Regions from separate parts of the Ectothiorhodospira sp. BSL-9 genome, predicted to be linked through region 3. Evidence: riboswitches for the same ligand, from Rfam matches in the RefSeq annotation. Region 3 holds a riboswitch; each other region holds the start of a gene.
The links. Region 3 has a riboswitch for cobalamin ahead of ECTOBSL9_RS11835 (TonB-dependent receptor domain-containing protein). Riboswitches for the same ligand answer to the same signal wherever they lie in the genome.
Positions count from the first base shown of each region.

Region 1 (5,219 bases), 1.0 Mb from region 3:
ATCGGCGCGAAAGGTGGACAGACCATGGGCCAGGGCGCCGAAGGTCTGGGCCATGGCAGCCCCATTGATGGCCGGCATCACCGGAATGCCGAACCGGGCGGCGATGTCGGCGCTGGAAGGTCGCCCATCGAACAGGCCCATCACCCCCTCCACCAGGATCAGATCCGACTCGCCCGCCGCCTCATACAGACGTTGCCGGGCATCCTCCTCCCCGGTCATCCACATGTCCAGGGTGTGCACGGGGTGCCCGCTGGCCTGCTGATGGATCATCGGGTCGAGAAAGTCCGGCCCCGCCTTGAACACCCGCACCCGCCGCCCCTGGTTGCGATGGTAGCGCGCCAGCGCCGCCGTCACCGTGGTCTTGCCCTGACCGGAGGCGGTGGCGGTGATGAGCAGGGCTGGGCAATGGTGAGTGGTCATGGTCGGCCTCGTGGATTCACATCGTCACCCTCACCCCAACCCCTTGAGGGGAAACTCCACCAACTCCCTTCTCCCCTCGGGGGAGAAGGGCCGGGGATGAGGGGCGGCGGAGGTCACTGTTGCTGGTAGTTTAACGTGACGAAGAAGGCGCGGCCGGGTTGGTTGTAGTCGCGAACTACTTCGTACTCCCGGTCAAAGACATTATCCACCTTTGCACGCAAGGTCCATTCTTCAGTCATGGCATAAGATGCCCGGAGACCCAGTACCTCATAACCACCTACGCGATTCTGCTCACCTTGCTGATCGTAGCGGCCACCTTCAACCAACAGCGTACCGCCTACAGTAAAGACTGATAATTCACGATCAACATCTAAACGGAGCGTATTACGAGAACGGCGTTGTAACTGGGTGCCGCTGTCCCGATCCTCGGGCTGCAAATGAGTGTAGGCGGCACTCGCCATCCAGCCTCCTTGACGCAAACCACCCTCCAACTCCAAGCCCCGAATCCGGGCTTCTCGGACATTCTCTGGACGCATGGGGTCAAAACCCGTGTTGATAATCAAATTATCGATTTGACTCTCAAACAAGGTCGCGGACAAGAAGCGTGGCCCCGCATCATACCGAAGACCAACTTCGTAGGTTTCTGACTTCTCTGGCTCAAGCTCTGAATTGCCGGAATAACTGAAACCACCTTGATATACCGTAAACGGAAAATACAACTCGTTGAATGTTGGAGCCTTGAAGGCGGTCCCAAAGCTGACCCAAGAGCGCACCTCCTCAGTGAACTGATAACCCCAAGCGATCTGTCCCGTAGTCTCAGAATCGAACGCTTCGTTATCGTCAAGACGCAAACTTCCGGACACAGAATGCCTACCCAGATCCGTTTGCATTTGTATATATCCACCCCAATTATCTCGGCTGCTTCTGTCGAAATCTCCGGTTCCAGTAACCCGATCTTGAAGGAAATCAATCCCCAGGGTCAGCAAGGATGTACCGAGCGCCAGATCATTCTGCCAGCCCAATTGATAGCGCTCAGTATCGAAGCGGGATGAAAAAAGCCCATCTTCATAGTTCTTTCCATCATCTCGGCTATAGCCCACACTAAACTGGGTAAACCAAGCTTCATTTACTTGGCTACGCATCCCCACCTGAGAAACATACTGAGCGAATTCAGACCAGTCTCTAGCAGGAGAGCCCCGATCATAATCTGTTTCGCCTTGGGAATGTAAGAGTCTCGCAAAGACCTCGGTATCATCGGTTAATTGATGTATCACACTCCCTGAAATTGTAAAATTATCATAACCATCTCGATCGCTATTACCGATATCGTCCCGCACATTGATCCCGTCGGTCTGAAAGTAACCAGCGGAAAGATCGTAACGAGTGGTTTCATTTGAGCCACCGACGCCAAATCCCAGTTCCGCGCTACCAAAAGATCCTACACCTAACCGCGCTCGCACCCGTGCCGGACCTTGGCCATCACGCGTGAAGATCTGGATAACACCACCAATCGCATCAGCTCCATACAAACTGGTTCGGGGGCCCCTCACAATCTCAATGCGTTCAATTTCTGAAGGGGAGAGAAATTGCCAAGCAGCCTGTCCAGTGGTTGCCGAACCCAGCCGGACTCCGTCTACAAGCAACAGAGTGTGATCAGATTCAGTGCCACGCATAAACAGACTAGTGTTTTTTCCAAAAGGTCCATTCTGGCTCAATCCGATACCAGCCCTTCCTTTCAGCAGATCGGCAAACTCCTTCGGCTGCAGCCGCTCGATCTCCTCGCGGTCGATCACGGTGACGGAGGCCAGGGTCTGGTCGGTGGTTTGGGCTGTGCGGGTGGGGGTGACCAGGATGGGGTCCAGTTGGGCCACCTGTTCCTGGGCGCTGACAAGGGAAGGGATGGCCAGCAGAACGGCTGCCGGCAGGAAGGATCGGGTTTGCATGTGTGTGTACTCTCCGGTGCGCCGCCCGCGCACCTGTCATGGGCCAGGATGCGGCACGAGGAGAGCAGCGGATCGATCAGGCCCATCGGTGCGTGGCGCACCGGAAAGCCAGATCCACCGGAATGAGACCCGAGAAGACGAGCCGCGCAAAGCCCTCCGCAATGCCGCGTAAACGCATCAGGCCGGTCTCCGGGCTCGCGGACGGGTCATCTTTGACCGGGTCAAGGCACCTTCCCACGCTTGCGCGCAGTGGCTTCACGCCTTGCCGGGGTTGCTGCGGTGACATGCAGAAACCCTCGTCTCGCCTACCGTTGCGGGGGCAGCGCCGGACTGGTCTGCAGAATCTGGCAGACATACCGGCTTCCCGTTTCACCAGACGGATGTCAATCGTCTGGCACCTGAAGCGAGGCGGTATCATACGCAAACGATTGTGGATATTCCAATGTGAGCCGCAGGGATTACTGTCAGGGCAGATGGACATCCATGCGCCTGAGGCGCGCCCATTCGCGGCCAAGGGCCGCTCCCACGGGAAGTGGGTGCTGGCAGGGTTGGATACCGATGGGCCCGGAGGATCATGCAGGTGGCCAGCACCCGCATCGCTGTTATGATGCCCTCCTTTCAAGCGCCCGACCCCAACACCATGAGACACCCTCACCGCATAAGCCATACCCCGCCATTTCACGACAAATGGGCACATATCGCCGCCGTTTGCGTCCTCCTTGTCACCGCCTCAGTAACCACGAACGCTGGCGCAGAGCCCGTGACGGTCACCGACGACAAGGGCCGTGAGGTGCGCCTTGAGGCGCCTGCCAAACGCATCATCAGCCTGGCCCCGCACATCACCGAAAACCTGTTTGCCCTGGGCGCCGGCGACCAGATCGTTGGGGCCGTCAACTACAGCGATTACCCCGAAGCCGCCGAAGACATCCCCCGGGTGGGCAGCTACAAGCAACTGGACCTGGAATCCATCCTCGCCCTGCAACCGGACCTGGTGGTGGCCTGGGAGAGCGGCAACGTGCGGGCACAACTGGAACGCCTGGAAGCCCTGGGCTATCCCCTCTACTTCAGCAACCCGCAAACCTTCGAACAACTGGCCTCCGGCCTGGAACGCCTGGGACACCTCACGGGTCACGCCAGTGGCGGTCAAGAAGCGGGAACCCACGTACGCCACACCCTGGCCGAACTTGAAGAGCGATACGGCGAGCAGCCCCCTGTGAGCGTCTTCTACCAGGTATGGGATCGCCCCCTGATGAGCCTCAACGATGAACACCTCATTTCCCAGGCCATCCGCCTCTGCGGCGGCGAGAACATCTTCGGCCACCTGGATACCCAGGTGCCGCGCCTGGATCGCGAGGTCGTCCTCGCCGCCAATCCCGAAACCATCATCGGCGGCGGCATGGGCGAGGACAACCCACAATGGGTGGAAGACTGGCGCCGCTGGTCCGACATGACCGCCGTGCAGCGGGATAATCTCTTTTTCATCCCCCCGTCCCTGATCCAGCGCCCCACGCCGCGCATCCTGGAAGGCACCCGGATGATCTGCGATTTTCTGGAAACCGCCCGCGAACGTCGCCCGGAGGGCGATGAGTGACGCGCCTGGCGTTCATCCTGGCCATCCTGCTGGGTGGCTCGCTGGCCGCCGTGATGACGGCCGTGGCCGTGGGCAGCGTGCCGCTCACCCCTGCCGAGACCCTGGCGGTACTCACCGGCGGCGGCGAGCCCCTGCATCGCACCCTGATCCTGGAGTTGCGCCTGCCCCGTACCCTGGCCGCCTTTGCCACGGGTGGACTGCTGGCAGTGGCCGGCGCCTTGATGCAGGTGCTGTTGCGCAACCCACTGGCCGACCCCTACGTACTGGGCCTGTCGGGCGGGGCGGCGGTGGGCGCCCTGCTGGCCATGCTGGCGGGCCTGGGCACCGTGGTGGTCTCCGGATCGGCCTTTATCGGCGCCATGATCTCCACCCTGATCGTCTTCGGCCTGGCCCATGGCACCGGTAGCTGGACGCCCACCCGCCTGCTGCTCACCGGCGTGGTGGTGGCAGCCGGCTGGGGAGCCTTCATCAGTTTCATGCTGGCGGTCAGCCCCACGGAGGAACTCCCTGGAATGCTGTACTGGTTAATGGGTGACCTGTCCCACGCCCACAGCATCTGGCCCGCCTGGACCGTGCTGGTACTGGTGGTGCTGGCCGCCATGCCCCTGGGGCGCAGCCTCAACGTGCTGGCCCGAGGGCCCATGCAGGCCGCAGCGCTGGGAGTGGCGGTGCGGCCACTGGAGTGGACCATCTACATTGTTGCCGCCTTGGTGACCGCAACCGCCGTGACGGTGGCGGGCAGCATCGGCTTTGTGGGCCTGGTGGTGCCTCATATGCTGCGTCTGGTGCTGGGCAACGACCAGCGCATCATCCTGCCGGCCTCGGCCCTGGCGGGGGGCATCCTGCTCACCCTGGCGGACACCCTGGCGCGCACGATCATCGCACCACAGCAGTTGCCGGTGGGGGTGATCACGGCAATGCTGGGGGTGCCGGTGTTCCTGTATTTGCTGCATCGAAGCAGGTAACGCCCATGGAATCCGTCCCCCCATCATCCTCCCCTCCCCTGCTGGAACTGGTCGATCTCATCGTCGACATCCCCGGTCGCCCCGACAGCGCGCCTCTCAACCTGGGTGTGCGCGCCGGAGAATGCTGGGGTGTGCTAGGCCCCAACGGGGTGGGCAAGAGCACGCTGCTGCATACCCTGGCCGGACTGCGCCCGGCCCGGCGCGGTAGCCTGCGTCTCGATGGAAAATTCATTCATCAACTGCCTCGGCGCCAGATCGCCCGGCATCTGGGAATGGTCTTTCAGGATCGCCAGGATGGTT
Region 1 covers NZ_CP011994.1:36,882-42,100, forward strand. Annotated here, with positions in the region: partial or broken gene ECTOBSL9_RS00190 (cobyrinate a,c-diamide synthase) at 1-420, opposite strand, end outside; gene ECTOBSL9_RS00195 (TonB-dependent receptor domain-containing protein) at 534-2,363, opposite strand; cobalamin riboswitch at 2,526-2,780, opposite strand; gene ECTOBSL9_RS00200 (cobalamin-binding protein) at 3,004-3,954, shown strand; gene ECTOBSL9_RS00205 (iron ABC transporter permease) at 3,951-4,919, shown strand; gene ECTOBSL9_RS00210 (ABC transporter ATP-binding protein) at 4,925-5,219, shown strand, end outside.
Region 1: another riboswitch for cobalamin. It lies ahead of ECTOBSL9_RS00195 (TonB-dependent receptor domain-containing protein); the one in region 3 lies ahead of ECTOBSL9_RS11835 (TonB-dependent receptor domain-containing protein).

Region 2 (5,219 bases), 760 kb from region 3:
CGGGTTGAGTGCCTGGCCCTGTTTGTCCAGCACCTGGGCGGCCAGGGGGATGTCGGCGGTGATGACCAGATCCCCCGGTGAGACCCGTCGCACGATTTCATCATCGGCCACGTCATAGCCAGCACCCACCTGCATCGTCTTGATGAAGGGTGAACGCGGCACCTGGATGAACTGGTTGGCCACCAGTGTGACAGGGATCCGGGTGCGCTGTGCCGCGCGAAACAGGATCTCCTTGATCACCACGGGACAGGCATCCGCGTCCACCCAGATACGGGGGCCGGAATCGTGAGAGGCGGGTTCGGCAGATGTCATCGGCCCAGTATAAACCACCACACACCACGTTTCCGTGCCGCATCCCCATGTGACGGCCCTACCGGGTATTCGCTACATCCATCGGTTCGATCAGTTCTCCCTGCGGATTGACCAGATTCAACGGACGATAAGGTGACTGTTTCGGAGGGAGTTGCGAAGCCTGTTCAATGCGATCCAGCGTGGCCTGATGGACCATGGCGTTGCGGGCAGCACCCAGGCCGGCCCGATGCCGGGCCTCGGCGCCAATGAGGCGCGGGCGGTTATCGTCGATCCAGGGCCAGTAAGCCGTGAGCTTGTATTGCAGGTTCAGGGAGTCGTGGGCCGGTGCAAAGGGATTGGGAGAGAGGCACTCCTCGATCATGCTCTCCTCGATGTGCAACCCCAGGGCCTGGGCCTCGCGCAGCATCCACAGGAAAGGGACATCGGCCAGGGCCTTGTTGTCGTAGCCGCCGCCCACATCCGAATGGACGCCGGGGAACCAGGCCTGTACCACCTGCTGATCCACCCGGCTGCCATCAAAGCGCCGTGCCTGGGGCGGGGTGGACGCATCCCCGTCCGCTAACGTCCACAGGGTGGGCTTGAAAGGGCCGCGCTGCTCATCAATGGCCAGGGCATGAAAGGCATTCTCCACCAGTGGGCCCAGCGTGGTGTCATGAAAGTTGACCCGTCGTCCCCCCTGGGCAAAGGAGGCCAGCGCCGGGATGGGCACACCCAGGGCGCCCACCGTGTCGAAAACACCCAGCATGCGCACGCTCAGGGTTTCCTCCGGATGACGCCGGATGCGCTGGAGTTGGCGATGCTGGCGGCTTTGTGGGCGCCGCTCCGGTGGCACGCGGTAGTAATTCATGGCCAGATCCGTCTCGCCCTGATGCTCCCGGCAGAATAGCCCGGAGGTGCCGATCATCCCGCACAGGGACCGCGCCGTGTAGGCACCCCGGGAAAACCCGAAACAGAAGATCTCGTCGCCAGGTTCGTAGTGCTCCACCAGCCAGTTATAAGCCCGTTGCAGGTTTTCATTGAGCCCGAAGCCAAAGGCCCCGCCGCGAAACCGGGTCCACCGGGACGAGCCGACCCCGGATACGTAGTGCTTCAGTTGGTAAGCATCGTTGGCGGGCTCCTCGGGGATCATCCCGAAGAGTCGGAAGATGTGGGTCTGAGTCTCTTCCTTGGCCCAGGTGCCGTCACAGCAGACCACGAGGCGTTTTCTTGTCATTGGGTTCATCCCCATGCGGTTGGGCCCAAGCGGCCACTACCATGAGCGTAGCAGGGGATTCACGATCGGTAAGGCCCTGCACGGGCCGAATGCCGTCGGCGCCCGCAGGGGCGCCGACGGAGAAGGGCGCAGGGTGCGCGGGAGCCCGGGTCTAAAGCGGCACTTCGGAGCGGCTCGCCCTGGCCTGGCATGCCTGAACGGCCTTGACCAGTTCGTCGTCCTCGGCAGGGGTGTGCCCCCAGCCATCCATATGGATCAACTGCTCCAATGGCAACCGGGGGCGCCAGCCGGCGGCTTCCAGTTCGGGCTTGTCATGAAAGTGGCTGACCCGGCCAATGCACAAATAGGCCACGGGCACGATCTCATCGGGAAGATTCAGTACCTGGCGGATGTCCTCGGGCCGGAAGATGCTCACCCAGCCCACGCCCAACCCTTCGCTGCGTGCCGCCAGCCACAGGTTCTGCACGGCGCAGACCACGCTGTACAGGTCCATCCGGTGGTCGTGGGTGCGACCGATCACCACCGGGCCGGCGCGGTCCCGGTCGCAGGTGATGCACAGATTGATGGGTGCATCCAGGATGCCTTCCAGGCGCAGGCTGCGGTAGGTCTCCTGTTTTTCGCCCTCGAACATCCCTGCCGCCTCTTCGTTGGCACGGGTGAAGGCCTGATGGGCTCGATGCTTGATTTGTGGGTCCTTGACGACCACAAAGCTCCAGGGCTGCATGTAGCCCACCGAGGGTGCGAAGTGGGCTGCGGTGAGGATGCGCGCCAGCATGTCATCGGGCACCGGGTCGGGCAGGAACTGTCCCCGCACGTCCCGCCGGCAGAGCATGTTGCGATAGATGGCCTTGCGTTCGGCCTCGTTGAAGCGATGTTGATCAGGTGTTGAATCACCAGCCTGCATGTTGTTCCCCTTGTTCAAGCAGGTGGGACGGCAGCCCGGCCTTGCTGCCGTGCAAAGAAACTGTCGGGCCGGTCTTCTGACTCGGGTTCGTCCCGCGCAGACGCCTTCCCGCCCATGGCAGTGGCTTGATGTCTGCGCGATCCCCCTCACAGCGCTGGGCGCGTTGCGGACTCGGTGATCATCGATCGATCACCCCACCGCATTCCCGATTCTCCCGTGGATGAACGGGCACCCGACAGCGGGTTGATGAATTCTCCGGCGCAGTATAGCGGATCGTTCGTCCGGTATACTGCCGTGATGGATGCACCCACCTTCACTGCCACCGCTGACCCCTTGCTGAAACTGACGGGTTTGCAATCCGATCATGTGGGGCCGGTCGATCTGGAACTGGCGCCAGGGGAATTGTTGCTCATTGCCGGGCCCTCCGGCGCGGGCAAGTCGCTGCTACTCCGGGCCATTGCTGATCTGGACCCCCATCGTGGCCAGGTGTGGCTGGCCAACCAGCCGCGGGATACCATCCCTCCCGCCTCATGGCGGCGTCAGGTAGGGTATCTGCCGGCAGATCCCGTGTGGTGGGCGGACACCGTGGATGAGCATCTCACGGGGGTGCAGGACGACTGGCTGCAGCAGTTGGGATTTCCCCCGGATGTGCGCCAATGGGAGGTGGAACGCCTCTCCAGCGGCGAGCGTCAGCGCCTGGCGCTGGCAAGGATGCTGGGCAACGGCCCCCGGATGCTTCTCCTGGATGAGGCCACGGCCAATCTGGATCCGGAAAACACCCTGCGCATGGAAGCCCTGGTCATGGGGTATGTGACGGAACGGGGAGCCGGGGCCATCTGGGTCAGCCATGACCACGAGCAGCGCGACCGGCTCGGTGGCCGGTTGCTGATGATGGATCAGGGACGGCTGGCTGAACTGGCACGGCAATCGAGGTCCTGAGCATGGATGTGATCTATCTCTCTCCCTGGGATCTGAGTATTGCCGCTCTGCTGGTCATTGCCCTGGCGGTCCTGACAAGCCGCGTGGGCATGGGGCTTTCCCGAAGCCTGCTGGTGGCGGCCGCGCGCACGGTGATCCAGTTGCTGCTCATTGGCCTGGTGCTCACCACCCTGTTCGAACACGCGGCCCTGTACTGGGTGGCCCTCATGGCGCTGATCATGCTGCTGGTGGCGGGCCGCGAGGTCATGGCTCGCCAGGCGCGGCGTTTTCGGGGCTGGTGGGGATACGGCATTGGCACGCTGGCCATGTTCACCTCGGCCTTCACGGCCACCGTCCTGGCCCTCACGGTCATCATCAGTCCAGCTCCCTGGTGGGAGCCCCAGTACGCCATCCCCCTGCTGGGTATGCTGCTGGGTAACACCATGACGGGTATTGCTCTGGGGCTGGACCGTCTCACCACCACGGCCTGGCAACAGCGGCGCATCATCGAGGGGCGCCTGATCCTGGGGCAGACCTGGTCGGAGTCCATCCAGGATATCCGCCGCGATGCGGCCCGCAGTGGCCTCATGCCCATCATCAACGCCATGGCCGCCGCAGGCATTGTCAGTCTGCCGGGCATGATGACCGGTCAGATCCTCGCCGGCATACCGCCCATGGAGGCGGTGAAATACCAGATCCTGGTCATGTTCCTGATCACCGCCGGCACGGGTTTTGGCACCTTGGGCGCGATCTGGTTGGGGGCTCGGCGCCTGTTCGACGAACGCGAGCGCCTGCGACTGGACCGGCTGGCCTGAGCAGGGCTCATGCTGCGCAGGGGCCTGAATGTTCAAGGGCTTTGCCATGTCGTCGCGCCGCGTTCATTCAGTAACCACGAGAACAGCCAGGCGACAGCAAGCCCCACGATGGCGAAGAGCATGAAGGTGGCCACATGGCCTTGGGTGTCTACCATCCAGCCGGCCAAGGGGGAGCCGGCCACCTGGCCCAGGGACGTGGCGAGCAGCGGCATGACCGGACCGAGGGCGGGCGCCTGATCCATGATCTGGATGCTCCTCACCAGGTAGAAGCCGGTGAGGATCATGTATCCGGCGCCAAACAGGGCCGCAGATGACAGGGCGAGCGCGAAATTCCCGGGATCCAGGGCCAGCAGTCCGATCGCGGCCGCCATCACGGTGAGCCCGCCAGCATGGCTGAGCGCCGGCCCGAAGCGCGAAATGAGATCACCGGCGGTGAATCCCGCGATTCCGCCCAGCCCCACAGCCAGCCACATCCAGGCGGTCTGGCTGGACACCAGCCCGCCAGAAGTGATCACTGCGTCGGGGGCAAATACCCAGTAGACCGCGCTCACGGCTCCCATGGCGAAGGCCATGCCACTCAAGCGACCGATGGCAAGCCACTGCATCCAGTGTATGGGCGGGGAGGTGGGGTGAGTCCGCGAGGGTGAGGCGGGACGCTCATCCCGAGGCAGATAGACCAGGGCCGCCAGGACGCCCATGGCGGCCAGGGCGGCAAAGCCCACATAGGCGCTGCGCCAGGCCTCTGCCCAGATCAGGACGGCCGGCATGGCAAGGGCGATGCCCAGGCTGGTGCCCGCATTGATGGTGGCATTCACCCTGCCGCGAAGGTGGGAGGGCACCACGCGATGAACCGCTTGTGCCATGACCGGTGAGGACAACCCGGTGCTGATCCCGCAGATCAGCACACCCACAGCCAGAAATACCGCTGAAGGCGCCTGGGAAATCGTCAGCAGACCCAGCGTGGCGAGACCGGCAGCGGTGACCGCTCCGCGACGCACCCCAAGGCGGCGCGTGATCCAGGGGGCCACGACGATGGCGAAGGCAAAGCTTAAAAAGG
Region 2 covers NZ_CP011994.1:3,309,299-3,314,517, reverse strand. Annotated here, with positions in the region: gene ECTOBSL9_RS15135 (YaiI/YqxD family protein) at 1-312, opposite strand, end outside; gene ECTOBSL9_RS15130 (DUF2235 domain-containing protein) at 371-1,525, opposite strand; gene bluB (5,6-dimethylbenzimidazole synthase) at 1,677-2,429, opposite strand; cobalamin riboswitch at 2,478-2,680, opposite strand; gene ECTOBSL9_RS15120 (ATP-binding cassette domain-containing protein) at 2,727-3,368, shown strand; gene fetB (iron export ABC transporter permease subunit FetB) at 3,371-4,162, shown strand; gene ECTOBSL9_RS15110 (MFS transporter) at 4,195-5,219, opposite strand, start outside.
Region 2: another riboswitch for cobalamin. It lies ahead of bluB (5,6-dimethylbenzimidazole synthase); the one in region 3 lies ahead of ECTOBSL9_RS11835 (TonB-dependent receptor domain-containing protein).

Region 3 (5,219 bases):
GATTCCGGAGCATCGCGGACCGCCCTGCATCTGTGCGATGACGACCGCGAGCATCTTCTCGGTCACATGCGGCAGTTCATGGAGATATCCAACGGCATCCTTGCCTCTGCACTGGAGGGTGATCATGAACGCATCGCCACCCTGGCCGAGGATTTCCGCCCCACCTCGGCCATGCTGGAACGCATGAAGTTGCTGGCGCAAGCCTATGAGGAAGAGGGTCGCCCCCATCGGACAAACCAGCGGGAGCTGAGGCGGTTCGAGCGCATGGCGGCCAATCTGTCCCCGGATTTCGTGGAGATGTACCGGGCCATGCGCCTGGGATTCGATGACATTGCCGAGCAATCCCGGCAGGGTGCCCCCAGTCAGGAGATCATGCATCGCCTGGTGAACGTGCAGAACGTGTGCATCGCCTGCCATCGACAGTTTGAGCTCGTACCCATGGAGTGTCGCTAAGCCATCCACAGCCGTACCCGGACAAGAGTCCGGGTTTGCCAGTAATATATTAGCAATTTATAATATACGGATATTACCCCATACACCCAAGGAACCCTCCATGCTCAAACGCGACCTCAATGAGTCGTACCATCCCCTCTTCTTCCTGGCAGCCCTGGGGGCAGGCGGTCTGGCCGTTTCGTTCTTCATGTACCCCATGTTTCTGGTGGAACGCCCCCAACCCTCCATGGCCACCTTCAATCACTTGTGGCCCATCCTCACCGGCCCGGTCACGCCCGCATCGGTCGGGCTGGCGCTGGTTCTGGTGGCCGTGGTGCTCTTCGCTGCCCTGCACTTCAGGCTGCTGATCTGGAACATCCGCGAATACCGCCAATTCCGCCGCACGCCGGCATTCGCCCAGCTGCGCAGCGGCAACAACGAGATCTCCCTGATGGCCATCCCCCTTACCCTGGCCATGTCCATCAACATGATGTTCGTGCTGGGCGCCCTGTTCGTGCCCAATCTCTGGTCGGTGGTGGAATACCTGTTCCCGCTGGCGCTGCTGGCCTTCCTGGCGGTGGGCGTGTATGCCCTGAAGATCCTGACCACCTACTTTGCCCGCACCCTCACCGAGGGCAACGTGGATTTTTCATCCAATAACAGCCTGGCGCCGATGATCGCCATCTTCGCCCTGGCCATGATCGCCGTGGGCCTAGCGGCACCGGCCATGATGAGTCAGACCCAGGCCACGGCCATTATCGCTCTCCTGCTTTCCATGTTCTTTTTCACCGCGGCCATCCTGTTGGCGGTGATCAAACTGGTGCACGGCTTCCAGGCCATGATGGTCAAGGGCATCAATGTGGCAGCCAGCCCCAGTCTGTGGATCATCATCCCCATCCTCACCCTGCTGGGCATCACCTGGATCCGGCTGTCCTATGGCCTGCAACAGGGCTTCGATCAGCCGGTCAACTACAGTTCACTGCTGATCCTGAGCGCCGCCATTCTTTCCGCCCAGATCCTTTTCGGGCTGATCGGCTATGCCGTGATGCAGCGCCTGGGTTATTTCCGCGACTATTCGCGAGGAAACCAGGGCAATGCCGGCACCTTCGCTCTGATCTGCCCTGGCGTGGCGTTCTTCGTCTTCGGCATGTTCTTCATTCACCTGGGGCTCATCAACAGCGGTGTACTGCAGGCAGGCAGCTGGGCACATCTTCTGGTCATGCTCCCGTTCATCGCCGTACAGCTGAAAACCGTTGAAGTCATGTGGCGCATCAAGCGCAACATCCTTGATGCGCCCGGCGATTTGAAAGCGGCGCGGACTACTCAGGGTTAGAATGGGCGCGACCCCATGATCAAGCAGCTCTGCCAGCGTCTTGAGCGGCGTTGACGACTACATCCAGCTGCAATTAAGTATCTACTTAAGTAGATACACCCAGCCCTGGAGATTCCCATGCAAAGTGAGATCAAACGCTGGGGAAACAGCGCCGCTGTGCGGCTTTCCAGCAAGATTCTGGCGCAGGCCAGGCTGGATGTCTCCAGCCCGGTCACCATTCACGTTAAAGCCGGCAAGATCGTGATAGAGGCTGCCGAAAAACCTGCCCGCAAGGTCAATCTTCCCTTTTCAGAGGCGGATCTTCTGAAAGGGCTGGATGCCCATGGCGCGCATGCGGATGAACTGGCTTCCCCCTCGGCGACCGAAATGGGGGACTGATGGCCCAGTACATCCCGGATCGCAACGACATCATCCACAGATCCTGTGGATATCTTTGTGGACAGCGTGTCGGCAAACCTCGAAAAGCCTGGCCTGACGGGCATTACCGTCAGATTGATCAAAAAATCGCCACCCCAGGCTAACTCGCTCATTTATATAGACTTATTAAGAACATTCCCCATGGGCGATTTCCCCTTGACAGAAAACCGTGCAATCGACTAGGCACCGGCCCGCCTGTGCACAAACACACGCTGCACGGGAGCCGGCTGCAGAATTCGCACCCACCGTCAAGTTGAATCGGCCCGAATTAACCTGATAGTCTCCGCGGTTGTTCTGGGTGCCTGCCGACCCTCCCGGTCTGGCAGGTTAAACGGGAAGTCCGGTTCAGCCAGCCCTGCCTGGCGAGTCCGGCACTGCCCCCGCAACGGTAGGTGGTAACGGCAGATTCTCTCATGCCACTGCGCGGCTCACGTCCTTCTCGGGCGGGTCGTGTGGGAAGGCAATCTGCCGGAGGGCGTCATCGCCCTCCAGGCCACAAGTCCGGAGACCGGCCCTGAACAGACCCGAACACTGCGGGGCGCTGCGGTCGGGGCCGGTCACGGATAACCCGCTCCCCTTCCGGTTGGTGAGTCCCTTTCGTTCGGCCCTCCTGCGTTGACACCCCGTGGTCTGTCCACCCGATCACCGCGCACGGGGTGGTGCGCGAAAGGAACCTCAATGCACAAACCGACCCCTCTTGTTCTGGCCATGATATCCGGCACCCTGGTGTCGCCAGCCTTTGCTGGCCAGACCAGCCATCATGCATCGGCCGTTGTCGAACTGGACCCCATCGTTCTCGAGTCCCGAAATCACTCCAATCGCCGAATCACCGACGAGGACATCCAAAGGCACCAGCCACTGGATGTGGCGGACATTTTCCGCTCCGAGGCCTCAGTGGACGTAGGCGGCGGCAGTCGCAACGCGCAGCGACTGTATCTGCGTGGACTGGAAGCCAGCAATCTCAACGTGAACATCGACGGCGCCCGGGAAGGCCGCAATCTCCATCAGCATCGCGGCAGCCTCAGCGGTCTGGACCCGGATCTCATCAAGCAGGTGGAAGTGGACCCACGTCCCTCGGCCGACCAGGGTCCCGGGGCACTGGGGGGGCGAGTGGAATTCACCACCAAGGACGCTCAGGATCTGCTCTTGCCTGGCCAACAGCAGGGCGTTCGTGTGAAAAGCGGTCATGCCAGCGCGGATGATGCGTTGCTCGGCTCTGCATCTCTCATGGCCCGGCTGAACGAGCAATGGGGCGCCCTGGCTCATCTGCGGGCCGTGAATCGTGATGATTACCGCGTGGGCGGGGGAGACACCATGCCCCATTCCGGTGGGCAGGATCGGGACTACCTGTTCCGACTCAGCCGCCTTCCCACCCAGGGACACGAGATCCGACTGGGCGCCCAGCGTCACACGCTCACCGGGGACCACCCCTATGGATCACGGGGGAGCGACTTCGGAGATCCTCGTCAGGACCAGGCCCAGGACGCGGTGGGTCAACGTCTGCGACAGCATCGCTGGACCCTGCAACACACCCATGATGCGCCCCAGCAGTGGCTGGACTGGATCGGTCGTCTCTATTACACCGATCATCAGCTGCAAAGACTCGATGACGGCACCCGCACCCGCACGCGGGAATACGGCGGCGACGCAAGGAACACCTTCCGTTTTGATCACGCGGACATCCAACACCGTCTGACCCTCGGCATGGACTACTACCTGGAAGAAGGTCGTACGGAAGGTCCGAGCATCACCAGCGAGTCCCGTAACCTGGGTGCCTTCATCCAGAATCGCATGCACCAGGGGCGGTGGTCGCTCTCCCTGGGGGCACGCTTCGACGACTTCTCCACCGAGTTCCACCAGCAGACGCTATCGGGCAATGCCATTTCCCCTAACGTCAGCGCACAGGTGGATATCTTCGGCGGCTGGACCGCCTTTGCTGGCTATGGCGAGGCCGTGAGTGGCGCCGGGATCATACCCATCGGCTGGATGGCCTACCTCAATGAGGACACCAACCTCAACGATGGCAAGCCCTTCAAGGCAGAGAAATCCCGACGACGTGAGGCCGGTGTGAGCTATGACGCGCGGGATGCCCTGCTGGAGAGCGACCGGCTGACCCTGGACTTCACGGTGTTCGACACCCGCCTGCGCAACAGCATCGACCGGGATGATCCCTGGGGAAGCCCGTTTGCCAGTGGGCGGTTCGGCCATGAGCCACCTTTCGTGGGCACGATCAGAAACCGCCAGGACACCCTGCGCACCCGTGGCTATGAGATCCGCGCCAGTTGGGGTATCGGCCGACACGATACCCGGCTCTCCTTCTTCAGCGCCGAAACCGTGGATGAGGATGGCAATCCTCAGTCTGTCTCTCGCCGACGGGGCGGTACCGGAGGTGACCGGTTCATCTGGGATCAGCGCTGGGCGGCTCTGGACAACCTCACCCTGGGCTACACGTTCACCTGGGTGGATGACCTCACCCGGGTACCCGACGATGCCCCCCAACGGGACGGTTACAGCCTGCACGACATTCAGGCCCAGTGGCAGCCCGGGATGGACGATCGCCTGAGCCTCTCCCTGGTCGTGCGCAACCTCCTGGACACCCGTTATGCCGAGCAGACCTCACTGGCCGATACGGATGCGGATGGGCGTCTACTGGTGCGGGACGAGCCCGGCCGGGATATCCGGCTCAGTGCCACATGGACATTCTGACGTGCCACATCTCATCAGGCAGCTCATCACTCAACTCTGGAATCATTCCATGACAGCCTCCTCCCCATCCCACCGATCAAACCGGTTCGATGCCCTCGTCGTGATTCTGACGGGGGTCATCGTACTCATGATGCTCGCGGCCTGCGATGCGCCCTCCTCCGGCAACTCCCAGGCCGTGGATACCGGAACAGCCCCACCCATGCAGGAAATCCAGGACATGCTGGGCCGGCAGGTCAGCGTGCCCAAGCAGGTGGAACGGATCGCCACGGTGAACGTGGATGCCTATCGCATGGTGGTTCATCTGCAGGCCGCAGATCGGCTGGTGGGCATT
Region 3 covers NZ_CP011994.1:2,552,294-2,557,512, reverse strand. Annotated here, with positions in the region: gene ECTOBSL9_RS11850 (hypothetical protein) at 1-453, shown strand, start outside; gene ECTOBSL9_RS11845 (hypothetical protein) at 554-1,765, shown strand; gene ECTOBSL9_RS11840 (MazF family transcriptional regulator) at 1,883-2,143, shown strand; cobalamin riboswitch at 2,462-2,714, shown strand; gene ECTOBSL9_RS11835 (TonB-dependent receptor domain-containing protein) at 2,861-4,888, shown strand; gene ECTOBSL9_RS11830 (ABC transporter substrate-binding protein) at 4,938-5,219, shown strand, end outside.